DNA from 4 places in the Clostridium gelidum genome. Region 1 is predicted to be linked to each of the others. Evidence: riboswitches for the same ligand, from Rfam matches in the RefSeq annotation. Region 1 holds a riboswitch; each other region holds the start of a gene.

Region 1 (3,218 bases):
CTATTTTCTCACCATTAACTACTGGAAGTATTGAAATTCTAAGATCCACATTTTTTCCATCTACTGTAACCATTATTCTCCCATCTTGAGGTATTCTTTTTTCTGCAATGTTTAATCCTGCGAGTATCTTTATTCTAGTTACTAATGGTCCTAGACTTTCTATATTAATAATATTAACTGTTTGTAATTTACCATCTATTCTATATCTTATTTTTATTTCATTTTCAAATGGTTCTATATGAATATCTGATGCCTTCATTTCTATTGAGTTTTTAAATAAGTAATCCACCATTTTAACAACTGGTGCATTCTTAACATTATCCATATCTTCCACATTTATTTTCGAATTTTTAGATTCAGAACTTTCCTTGGAAAGCTGTTTCGCTGCAATGCTAACTTGCTGACTACTATAATATATACCCACAAATTTTTTAATATCATCTTTTTTAGAAATATATGATTCTATTTCAAATCCTGTAGATATTGCAACATCATCTATTGCATAAATATTTAAAGGATCTGAAAGTGTAACTTTAATTTTATTATGTTCAAAGCCAAAAGGTATTAATGTATATTTATCGCATAAATTTTTAGGAATAATACTTATTGCCTTTTTATCAAAATTTATTGTATTTAAATCTATTTTTTTAATTCCTGTTTGTTGCTCTATAGACTCTATTATTTCATCTTCAGTTATTATTTTACTATCGACTAGTATTTCTCCAAGTTTTTTATTAAGTGCCTTTTGAGACTTTAATGCTTCTTGTAATTGATATCCAGTAATTTTTCCTGCATTTACTAGAATGTTGCCTAATCTTCTTTTTTCAGTTGCCATTATAAGTCTCACCTTCCTTTTTCTCTGCCAATTGTATATCCTACACCATATACTTAATTCTACATAAATATATATTTATATCTATTATATGTTGCAATAAAGTTTTCACCTATCTCTTAACCCGCATTTTACAAGCAAATTCTAAAATTCTAAAATTCTTAAGTTCTAAAATTCTTTAGAATTTTAGAATTCCTAATTGTAAAATCATTATTGAAACTTATATATGATAATAGTTTAAATTCTTATTTCAAATCAATCAAGTATATATATGTTAAAATCATGTATACTTATCATAATTCAAACCAATAAGTTCCAATACAACTTTAATATTTCAACTCCCCATAACATAGAAATTAAACTTCCAATTGCTATACATGGTCCAAATGCTATTTTTTCTTTTGCCTTTTTTAATTTTAAAGCTAAAATAATTATTCCTACTATTCCACCTAATATAATTGCTAAAAACAGTCCTAGTAGAATTCCTTTAACGCCTAAAAACAATCCACAAACAGTAGCGATTTCAATATCACCCTCGCCCATTCCTTTGGTCAAAAATACTATTAACCCTATAATTCCAAAGCCTATTGCTCCACCTGAAATAAAATCAATAGTTCCACTTTTATAAATAATAGCTTGAATTATTATAAATGTTACTGCTATTATTCCACCCAAAATCGTAGTACTTGTAAAAACAAATTGAGTATCATAATCTATCATACCAATAACAATTAAAAGTGATGCTAATATGCAATATTTTAATGTAATTAAAACTAGTCCAAATTTTAAATATATAATTAAATATAATAATGCATTTAAAATTTCTATAAGAGGATACCGTAAAGAAATTTTTTCTTTACAATATTTACATCTTCCTCCAAGAAAAATGTAACTAAATACAGGTACTAAGTCTACCGGACTTAAGTTATGTTGACATTTTCCACAATGTGATGGTGGAAACGCAATTGATTCTTCAACAGGAATTCTATAAATGCATACATTTAAAAAACTGCCTATAACTAATCCTAAGACAGTTATTAATCCATAATCCAATTTATCACCTTCTTAAATTCTAAGTTATATTCTGTAATCTTTTACATATATTTATTGCCAATTATATACTTTTATGTATCTAATTACAAGTGTATTCTTTAATGATTCTAACCAATTCGCTTAATACTTTGCGATGTAAAAATAGATACATTGCTTATTTATTGTTTTTTACTGAGAATTATTTTCTTTTATATAATAAAAAAACCGACCTCTATAAACATAAAGGTCGGTTGCACTAATAACTCATCATATATAAAGTGCCCAATTAAAATATATGACTCTTCGTTTTCCTATAATAAAATTCGTTAATTTATTTAGGCATATCATACCATATTTTCTTTGTATTAGTCCATACTTATTTATACTTTTTTATACTTTTTTCTACTTTTTTCTAAATCAACCCATTTTATTAGTGATCATTTACCAAACTATATAAAATCACCTCATTGAAAATATTCACTAATTTGTTTTATTATTTATTACCCATCTTTCATATTCTTCTCTTGATATTATATTACTATTAATTAATCTCTTCAAATCCATTTCCATAGTTTGCATTCCAAATTTAGATCCCATTTGAATGAAGCTATTTATTTGTTCAAAATTTCCTTCTCTAATTAAATTTTTTATACTTGATGTACATACCATGATTTCCATTGCAGCTGATCTCCCTGTACCTGAAGCATTTGGTAATAAAACTTGAGAAACAACACCTCTAAGTAGTGATGATAATTGAATTTTAACCTCATTTTGATGACCAGATTCAAAAGAATTTACAATTCTATATATACTATTTGCAGCCCCCATATTGTGCAGAGTAGAAAAAACTAAATGCCCTGTTTGTGCTGCTCTTAAAGCTATTTCTATTGTTTCAGGATCTCTCATTTCTCCTACTAGTATAACATCTGGATCTTGTCTAAGCGCTGCTTTTAATGCCATTGCATAACTTCTAGTATCTTGTCCAATTTCTCTTTGATTCACCATAGATTTTTTAGTTTCATATATATATTCTATTGGCTCTTCTAAAGTTATTATATGTTTTTCTTTAGTGTTATTTATTTCATTTATCATAGCAGCAAGGGTTGTACTTTTACCTGAACCTGTTGGACCTGTAACTAAAACTAATCCATCTTTTAATTCTGTAAAAGCTTTTAAAGCAGGAGCAGTTGATAAATCTTTAAGTTTTGGTATTCCTTCTTTAATTACCCTCATACATATAGAATAACTTTCTCTACATTTATAAGCATTAACTCTAAAATTACAAATTCCTTTTCTATTATACTTAAAATCTATCTCCCCTTTTTCTAAGAATTCTTCAAACTTTTCTGGTACT
Region 2 (3,218 bases), 2.1 Mb from region 1:
ATTCCAAGTGGCACACATGTGTAATCTGAAACTTTTAATTGAATATTTTTATTTATTTTCATTTCAATTCGTAAACTATTATATATTTTTCTAATTTTTCTATCTCCTATACCTAATGATAAATCTATGATAGTGTTTTTAAATTTTATATATGTGAAAATTCTATATGTTACAATTATTATTGTTATAACTAACCACAAATAACCTAGAATTTCTAACATATTAAAATTGTTTGTAAATTGTTTTGTAGTTTCAATAGCTTGAGTATTATTAAGAGGATAATTAATTGATTGCATATTACTTACTGAATTACTGACTAACTTTATATTATCAAATGAATTATTAATTTCTATGTTATTAGAAATTATAGAATTAGTTCCTATATATATTGGAATTTCAAAAGGTAAAATCATTCTAAATATAACTATGAGCCAAATATAATAATTAAAGTTTTTAGTATATTCTTTAAATAATGTTTTCTTTAATAGCAATATTAAACAAATTCCTATACTGCTAATTATTGTTGTCCTTAGTATATTAACAATCACTATTTCAATCATAGTCTCCCCCTAACTCCACAATCATTCGTCCTTATTTTTAATCCAGTTTTCTAAATCATTTAAATCCTCATTAGTAATTTCATTATTTTCATGCAATGCTGTAATTAAACTTTTCAAAGAATTTTCATGAATATTTGTGAAAAAATATTTTGTTTCAAATTCTAAATACTCTTTTTTACTTATTAATGCAGTGTAATAAGTGTACATTTTAATTTTTTCTGCACTTAAAAATTCTTTTCGAACTAATTTGGCTAATAAAGTTAATGTAGTTGTTCTCTTCCAACTATTTTTTTCTTGTAGCTTAGTAATAACCTCTTTTGATGATATTGCATCATTACTTGCCCAAACCACCTTCATGACATTTAATTCAGATTGTGGTATTTTTGAAATATTCAAACTTAAACATCTCCTTAAAATTACATTGTCTATAGTTATAGACTAGAATAAAATTAGTTTACCACCTTAATCCAAATTTATCAATATTTATTTGTATACATATAAAATTTCAATAAATAAAAAGGTAGATTAAACATTAACGTCTAACCTACCTCTAAAAATAATTATTGAGCTTGCAAAAATCTTTCATAGTTCTCTATTTTATCCTCTCTGTTAGTCTTTTTTATCCAACTGTTGTATTCCCAAATGGCTTCTTCTACAGTTTCTAATTTTAATTTACTGTTATTTTTTCTTTTCATTTCTGCATACATATTAATTTTAATTATATTTCCCATTTCCTCACCTTCCCTTTATACTTATAATACAGTTAAATTGTTAAATTTAAGTACCTTAAAATCTTAAGAAAACCTTAAAATTTAAAAAGAACTCACAAAAAATGTGAGTCCTTAATAATTACTATTCAATTTAGTTAAACTCTTTATTCTCATTAGGCACATGAAAATAAATAACAAGTCCAAAGTTGCCATGAATATTTTTCATCAGGTAAGGAGACGAATTGTCCTCATAGCTGGCCTATTTGGTCAATTTGTCGACGCAGCATGATGGAAAATAGGCTGGCAAATGGACTTGTTATTTTTTTGATTGTGCCTTATATATAAAACAGCCAAATATTAAAATTTCTACACATTAGTAAATACTTTATTTACTAATTTAATCAACTCATCGATAATTAAATCCTTTTCTATAAAATAAGTAGCCCCAAGCGCTTCACAAACACCTAATTCATTGGAAAAATTATTTTTACCACCATCAGAAATAACAATTACGTTTATATCTTTATATTCTTCTCTTAGTTCTACTACAAGTTCTAACCCACTTTTTTTTGGCATATATATATCCGTAATTATCAAATCAATATTACCTAATTTTTTATAAACCTCAATTCCTTCTTCACCATTAGATGCTTCAAATACATTGTAATTTTCAGCTTCTAAAATAAGTCTTATAAAAGTTCTAATACTTGCAATATCGTCAACTACTAATACATTTTTTTGTTTCTCATTCATTACTTTTCAGCCCTCCTTCTTTCAGTTTATTATACACTGATTATTAAATCTCATACCTTATTTCCCATCTTAATCTCATTTAATATGTAAATAAAAAAGACCCATTGAAACTATTAATTAAAAAATTAATTAGTTTAAATTGGTCGGTTGCACAACTAGCTCTAAATTCTCAAAGTGCCCACATAAAAAGAATTTTTCATAGCTTCCAATCGCAAAATTTTTAATGTATATTTAATATTATCATAGCAATGTAAGAAAATCAATAAACTTTTCAAATGTAATATGATTTTCTTGTTTGATTTTAAGTTTTTTTAATTTATAATCACCTACTTTACTTAAGAACAAAAGTGGCTCTTTGTTGACTCTCTTATATTTTCACTTGCATTTTTTTATTAATGAGTAAATCCGAATCGACTACCGTTGCAGTTTGGTAAAAACACACATAGTTCTCATGCTCCTCATATACTTTATATCCAGCACTTTCCAATAATTTAATTTCTTTTTTAAAATTTTTGATTGAAGTATCTTCCCTAAATATTTCTATGGATTCCCTAATTACCACCCAAGCCCCACCTTTCTATATATATTATTCATTGTTTGTATTGAGTTGTTCTTTGTATGCATTAACAATCAATTCATCTAACTTTTGACTGGAAATTACCACCTCATTAGAACCCCGCCCATATATTTCAATAACCTTGTATAGATCTGCCCTAGTTTTTTCCATAGCTTGATTAAGCTTAGAAATGGCTTCATTATTTTTCAACTTTAATTCCTCCATTTCCATAATAGTAGTGTAAAATAGCTTTAAGTTACTATGGATTTCTTTTTCAACATACAAGCTGGTGTTCTTACAGAAACAACAACAAATTTCAATTTTCTCTATTAATACTATCTTCTCATTTACTTATTTATTTTAAATGCTTCCTATGAACTCAATTATATATTTACTTCTTTTATTTTACAAATTTAAAAAACTTTAACTAAATCTACTTAAATTTAGTTAAAGTTCTTCCATACTTATTTCCATATTTTTCATTAAGTTTTATAGTGTTTTTTGTTACTTATCTTGTTATTACTGCGCATCGTATGTGTCTAAATGATATACATTGTTTTGTGTCACGCTAGATACTGTACTATCTTTAGCATTCTTAGTATGTATAGTTTTTGTTGAAGCAAACGCAACATTTGTTAA
Region 3 (3,218 bases), 340 kb from region 1:
AATAATATGACGAAGCATTAAACTTATTCAGATTTTAATTCAACACTTTTTTTAATCCACAGTAAAAGTTTCACCTTTTTCCTTTATAATATGGCCTGATCCATAAAGTTCTCCTTCTATTGTAATATATACTTTTTCCACACCATAATAAGTTCCAAGTGTATTAGTAATACTTTGTAAAATCATACTTTCATAAACTGCACCTACATTCATTTCGCTAACCAATTCTTATGTAAAATCAACATATACTATATTATCCTAATTAACACTCATTCCTTCTTAACCATTATGTTTCCTACATCCCTATAAGATAATGGTACCATATATATACCTATTAAGTCTGCTAAAAGGTAAACATATTATTTTAATTTTTTTCTATAAAAAAACTACTCAATTATGATAACTGAGTAGTTTTTATTTTCTATGTATATATATTCTGATAGTTGTTTTTTATACAATTTATTTAATAAGTTTATTCATATCTTCAGCAACATTTCTAAGTTCATTAATACTAGCCTCAATTTCTTCACTAGTAGAAGCACTTTGTGTTACTGCTTCTGTTACCATTTCATATTTTGATATTGTATCTTTTGTTATATTGCCTACTTCTTCATTAAATTTAACTACATTTTTAGTTTCTGTAAGTAATGTAGTAGAAGCTTTACTTATATCCATAATATTATTACTAAATAATTTCAAATCCGAAGTCATACTATTTAATCCTTGAACTGTTTCATTAATAATATTATTTCCCGCTTGAGATTTTTCGTTGTTATGAGTCATTTGTTCTTGAACTATGTTAATTTTACTTTTTAACTCACCTACAATTGAACTTACTTGAGTAAGTGATTCCTTTGTTCCTTCAGCTAATGTTTTTATTTCTTCTGCTACTACTGCAAACCCTTTACCATATTCACCTGCTCTTGCTGCTTCAATTGATGCATTTAAAGCAAGAAGATTTGTTTGTTCTGATATATCTCCAATAAGAGTTAATATTTCATCTACTTGTCGTGATTTTTGTTCCAGCTCTTTTGTAGACTCAAACGTATCTTCTATACTATCTTTTATATCATTAATAATTACGAGAGTATCATTTAAAGATATCTGGTTTTTATCTGTCATATTGATAAATTCCTTTATTTTATCCTCACTATCTTTTGTTCTACTCACAACTACCTCATTAGCACTTAATAAAGTGCTTAATATCTCTTTATTCTTATTTGATTTATCAAGCATTTCATCAGAAGCTTTTGATACCGAATGGCTTGTTGCTGAAACTTCCAGAAGTGAACTTGTTTGCTCTTCAATAGCAACACTTAAGTTTTCACTTGATTCCAAAACAGAAGTAGACATTTCACCTATATTTTTAAATAAATATAATAATTTTTGATTTTCTTCTTTGATTTCAATTTCTTTTTCACCAATTGATTCTAATAGCTTAGCTGCAAAATATACAACCATAAAGATTATTGATAAAGTTAAAGAAATAGTAATTATTCTCATAGCTACTTCTGCTATATGAAATTGATTATCTAAAAAAATTGAAGGATTATTTGCAACTACTACTATTTGACAAATAATACTTAAAATTATTGATATCGTAATCATTTTTAAATCAAAAAATAATGCTCCAAGAATGACGAAATAGAAAATCATAAACCATATGGAATTTAAATGCATCGTAAAATTCAAAAATAAATACTGAAAATAAGTTAATATTAAAATCATAATCTTTGTTATCTTAAACGCTTTTATGTTGAAACCATTTTCAGTAAGTGTACATTTATAACATATTCGAAGTACTATAGCATAAATTAAAACAGCTATTCCTTGAATAATCAAAGAATTTATATTTATACTATCATTAAATCCAAACAATTTTAATGCGCTAAAAAATAATAATGCCATAGTACACAATGCCACATAAAATATTAGTACAAATTTAAGGGTTTTTTTATTAAAAGTTATTATAGAGCTTTCTTCTGTATTCATTGTTACCTCCTAGGTATTTTTAAAATTTTGTATATTTATGTAATTAATTTGCATAACATAAATAGTGTACATATTATATCATATAATGTTTACATTACTTATATTATGTTATTTTATCCTATTTTTCCTTTTTAATCATATCATTTCCATTCTTTTTTTGCAAATTAAAGGTGTTTATTATTAATTAATAATACATACCCAAATATAAGTATATATATCGATTCTTATACGTATAATTTGGTAACCTGGCAATCATAGAAAATACTTTTCTTTAGACCCACGGCTTTGCGACCTTACCTTTTGATAATTTTGCTATTATCAATTTATATTATATATTAATTATTTTCAGCTATTCCTTCTTCTTTAATTAATTGCAACTTCAGCGAATACAATAGGATTAATTCTTTCAATTGCAATTTGTTTTAGTGAATTTCGTTTGATTTTCCCAGTAGATGTTAATGGAAATGTATCTATAAATTCTATATGCTTAGGGAATTTATATTTTGAGATTTTCCCAGATAAAAATTCAAATATATCTTCTTTAGTTAAGATAGAAGGTTTTTTAACTTTAATAAAAGCAACTATTTCTTCCCCAAGAGTTTCATCTGGAATACCAACAATTATTGCATTTTCAATTTCAGAGTGTTTAATAAGATGATTTTCAATATCTGTTGGAGAAATATTTTCTCCACCTCTAATTATTACATCTTTTATTCGTCCCTTTATAGATAAATACCCATCTTCATCTATAAATGCAATATCACCTGTATGCACCCAATTATCTATAACCGTAACATTTGTTGCAATAGGATTATTATAATATCCAAGCATACTATAAGGACTTTTTACACATAACTCACCTTCCACATTTGGTGGAAGTGTATGTCCAGTTTTTAAATCACATATTTTTATCTCCACATGTTCAACTGGTCTACCAACAGTATTTACTTTTGGATGATTTTTATCATAAATTGGAGTTTGAGTTACTCCAAGAGTTTCAGTTTGTCCAAAAGTATTGCTTAATTCAGTAATGTGAAGATGTTCCATTATATCTTTCATAAGTGTTTCAGACGAAACTGCTCCTGCAATCATCCCTACTCTCAAACTTGATAAGTCATATGAATTACATTTACTTATTAAATATTGATACATTGTTGGAACTCCATGAAAGCCAGTACATTTTTCGGTTTCAATTGCTTTAAGCGCAACGTCTGTTTTAAATTTTT
Region 4 (3,218 bases), 1.7 Mb from region 1:
AAATATTCAGTTGAATTAAAAAAGTATGTATGATATCATGAAAAAGCATTAAAAGATTGATAAATGAAACTCGACTCACATACGTTCGCTGAGTAAGTGGTTCACTTAAAATCATAGATGTTAGTTTTCTACTTATGGAGAGATGTCCGAGTGGCCGAAGGAGCACGCCTGGAAAGCGTGTATAGGGGCAACTCTATCAGGGGTTCGAATCCCCTTCTCTCCGCCAATGAAGTTAGATGCGAAAAATGCCTGATAGCTTAGTAATACTAAGGTTTCAGGCATTTTTTATGTTTTGTGAGTTATTCAAATACTACCGCAAATTGCAGTTAAAATAGTTATGTTCAATTTACTAAAGATTTTCATTAGACCATAAAGGGTATAAAAAAGAGGAAAACATAAAGAATTAATTTACCATATTCAACACATTAATGATGTACACAGCAAATTTAAAAAGTGGATGAACAGGTTTAATGGCGTTGCAACTAAATATATCAACAATTATATGTATTGGTTTAAATGGCTACAATTGTTTGAAAATGACAAGGAAGTGGTAAAAATCCAAAACTTTATGCTTCAATGTAATGTAGCACACGATGATACAAAGGTAATTGATTTTAGAGAAAGAGAACCGATATTTGTTTAGTTATATACATTATATTGAAATTAATATTATAATATAGTATATAAACAGACTATAATTCAAAAATCAATTTTAAGATATACTGGTTTAGTAATTAAAAAAATGTGAAATGAGATTACTTATATAATATTCGATATATAGATGGGGGATAAATATGATATTTAAAGAATTTGGCAACAAAAATATGCCAGTTATCATTTTTCTTCATGGTGGCGGACTGTCATGGTGGTCATTAAAACCACAAATTGAAGCATTGCAAAAGGATTATTATATTGTTACACCTATTATTGATGGGCATGGTGATGATTGGAATAATACTTTTGTAAGTATAAAAAAATCCGCAGAACAGGTTATTAATTATATAAAAGAAAATTGTAATGGAAAAGTTTTTGCAATTTGCGGTCTTTCTATTGGTGCTCAAATCGTTGTTGAAATAATATCACAAGAATGTGGTATCACAGAGAATGCTGTTATAGAAAGTGCGTTGGTTTATCCTATGAAAATGGCAGTCACATTAACTGTACCGATGTATAATGTGTGCTATGGGCTAATTAAGAAAAGATGGTATGCAAGACTACAGGCTAAAACATTAAATGTACCATATGAATTATTTGAAACCTATTATGAGGATAGTTCACGAATGACAAAAGAAACACTAATTAATATTACGAAAAGTAATGGAGATTATTCAATATCTTCAACATTATGCAAGACGAAAGCAAGAACATTAATATTAGTTGGTGAGAAAGAATTATCAATAATGAAAAAATCAGCAACACTACTTCACGATACCATTAATGGTAGTTTTTTAAAAGTCATTACAAAAAGTGGACATGGAGAAATTAGTTTAATTCATCCAGATAAATACCTTGATTTATTGCAACGCTTTTTTGCAAATAATACAAAACATAGCCAAACATTATAACTAATAGTATAAAATATGTACATCTGTATATGTAGGTGATATAATAAGAATATAAGTGAATATTATAATATTTTGTAATATAATGTCATGAAAAGTTGGAAACGATGATGATTTCTTTTATTTGGGCACCTTAAGAATTCGGAGTTAGTGGTGCAACCTGCCAACAATTAAGTTATTAATTGTTGACAGGTTTTTTTATTGAAATTTTAAGTAAGGGTAGGAGATTAAAAATGAGATGGCTTAATAATTTAAAGGTAGGTAAAAAATTAACATTACTTATAGTATGCTCTTTAATAGGGTTACTTGCAGTAGGTACAACTGGATATTACTTCTTACTAGCATCTAGTAAAAGTATTGATTCCATGTATAATGAAAGATTATTGTCTAGTGAATGGTTGAGTGAATCTAGAGTGCATGCAAGAGCTATTACAGCAGATATTTATAGACTTATGGTAACAACGGATAAAAATGAAAATGATAGTTTAATTAAAGATATAGATACTCGTGCCGGAGAATTTAATAATTATATGAATCAGTATAAAAATTTAAAGTTGGATTCATTTGAAACAAGTAAAATAAAAGAGATAGAGGATAACTTAGCTAAGTATAGAGAAGGGAGGAAAACTGTTATTAGTTTAGCTAAAGAAAATAAAAATCAGGAAGCATATGAGTATTATGGAAAAAATGTTGATACATATGTACAAGCTTTCATGAATGATTTGGTTAAACTTGGTGAACATAATAGACAAATTGCTGAAGAAATAAATAATACTGATAAATCAAATTTTAAGGTTGCAGTAGGAACATTTTTAAGTATAGTTATCACAGGATCAATTTTGATAATTTTATTAGGATTACTAATAACAAAACGTATTACTAAGAGATTGAATGATTTTGTAGTATTTATAGGTGCATTGTCAGAAGGAAATTTTTCAATGGAAGTATCATCAGAGAATCTTCAAGATAAGAGTGAGTTTGGAATAGTAACCAATGCTTTAGATAAGATGACAAAGAATATTAGAGAGTTACTTAAGCAATTAGGAAACACATCAGAGCAATTAGTGTTATCATCAGAAGAATTAACTGCAAGTGCTGAACAATCAGCAGATGCATCAAATCTTGTCGCTACTGCTGTAACTAATATGGCACAGGGTGCAGATGATCAACTTGCATTTGCCAATGATACTACTAATGTAGTTGAAAATATATCTGAGAAAATAAATGTAGTATCTGAAAATACAAAATCAGTTTCAACATTGACAGATAATGCTGAGGTTTCAGCGAATGCTGGTGAAGAAGCAATAGAAAAGGCTATTAATCAAATGGAACTAATAGAGAAGAAGACTAATGAAACATCATCTATTATTAGTGAGCTTGAAGAAAAATCAACTAAGATTGGACAAATTATTGATACAATTGAAAGCATATCAGAACAAACAAATCTACTTGCATTAAATGCAGCAATAGAGTCTGCAAGAGCAGGAGAAGCAGGAAAAGGGTTCAGTGTAGTAGCAGATGAAATTAGAAAATTAGCAGAACAGTCACAAGAAGCAACAAAAGAAATAGCTGAAATTATTAATGATGTTCAAAATAAAACTAATAGTGCAGTTTCAGTTATGAATGAAAACTCAAAAGAGGTTGATGCAGGAGCAA

Evidence for each region. Region 1 has a riboswitch for cyclic di-GMP ahead of psyc5s11_RS06740 (prepilin peptidase). Riboswitches for the same ligand answer to the same signal wherever they lie in the genome.
Region 2: it holds a riboswitch for cyclic di-GMP, as region 1 does, so the genes downstream of both, psyc5s11_RS16315 (response regulator) here and psyc5s11_RS06740 (prepilin peptidase) in region 1, are expected to answer to the same signal.
Region 3: it holds a riboswitch for cyclic di-GMP, as region 1 does, so the genes downstream of both, psyc5s11_RS08195 (methyl-accepting chemotaxis protein) here and psyc5s11_RS06740 (prepilin peptidase) in region 1, are expected to answer to the same signal.
Region 4: it holds a riboswitch for cyclic di-GMP, as region 1 does, so the genes downstream of both, psyc5s11_RS26675 (methyl-accepting chemotaxis protein) here and psyc5s11_RS06740 (prepilin peptidase) in region 1, are expected to answer to the same signal.

The regions. Positions count from the first base shown of each region.
Region 1 is NZ_AP024849.1:1,507,795-1,511,012, reverse strand. It holds gene psyc5s11_RS06745 (GspE/PulE family protein) at 1-835, opposite strand, end outside; gene psyc5s11_RS06740 (prepilin peptidase) at 1,133-1,885, opposite strand; cyclic di-GMP riboswitch class II at 2,101-2,183, opposite strand; gene psyc5s11_RS06735 (type IV pilus twitching motility protein PilT) at 2,345-3,218, opposite strand, start outside.
Region 2 is NZ_AP024849.1:3,575,501-3,578,718, forward strand. It holds gene psyc5s11_RS16300 (M56 family metallopeptidase) at 1-560, opposite strand, end outside; gene psyc5s11_RS16305 (BlaI/MecI/CopY family transcriptional regulator) at 582-956, opposite strand; gene psyc5s11_RS16310 (hypothetical protein) at 1,121-1,291, opposite strand; gene psyc5s11_RS16315 (response regulator) at 1,637-2,023, opposite strand; cyclic di-GMP riboswitch class II at 2,156-2,239, opposite strand; gene psyc5s11_RS16320 (hypothetical protein) at 2,391-2,585, opposite strand; gene psyc5s11_RS16325 (aspartyl-phosphate phosphatase Spo0E family protein) at 2,610-2,810, opposite strand; gene psyc5s11_RS16330 (hypothetical protein) at 3,099-3,218, opposite strand, start outside.
Region 3 is NZ_AP024849.1:1,849,279-1,852,496, reverse strand. It holds gene psyc5s11_RS08200 (GerMN domain-containing protein) at 52-225, opposite strand; gene psyc5s11_RS08195 (methyl-accepting chemotaxis protein) at 460-1,992, opposite strand; cyclic di-GMP riboswitch class I at 2,229-2,316, opposite strand; gene psyc5s11_RS08190 (AMP-binding protein) at 2,356-3,218, opposite strand, start outside.
Region 4 is NZ_AP024849.1:5,826,918-5,830,135, reverse strand. It holds tRNA gene psyc5s11_RS26690 (tRNA-Ser) at 137-226, shown strand; partial or broken gene psyc5s11_RS26685 (IS1595 family transposase) at 334-643, shown strand; gene psyc5s11_RS26680 (alpha/beta fold hydrolase) at 795-1,565, shown strand; cyclic di-GMP riboswitch class II at 1,654-1,736, shown strand; gene psyc5s11_RS26675 (methyl-accepting chemotaxis protein) at 1,796-3,218, shown strand, end outside.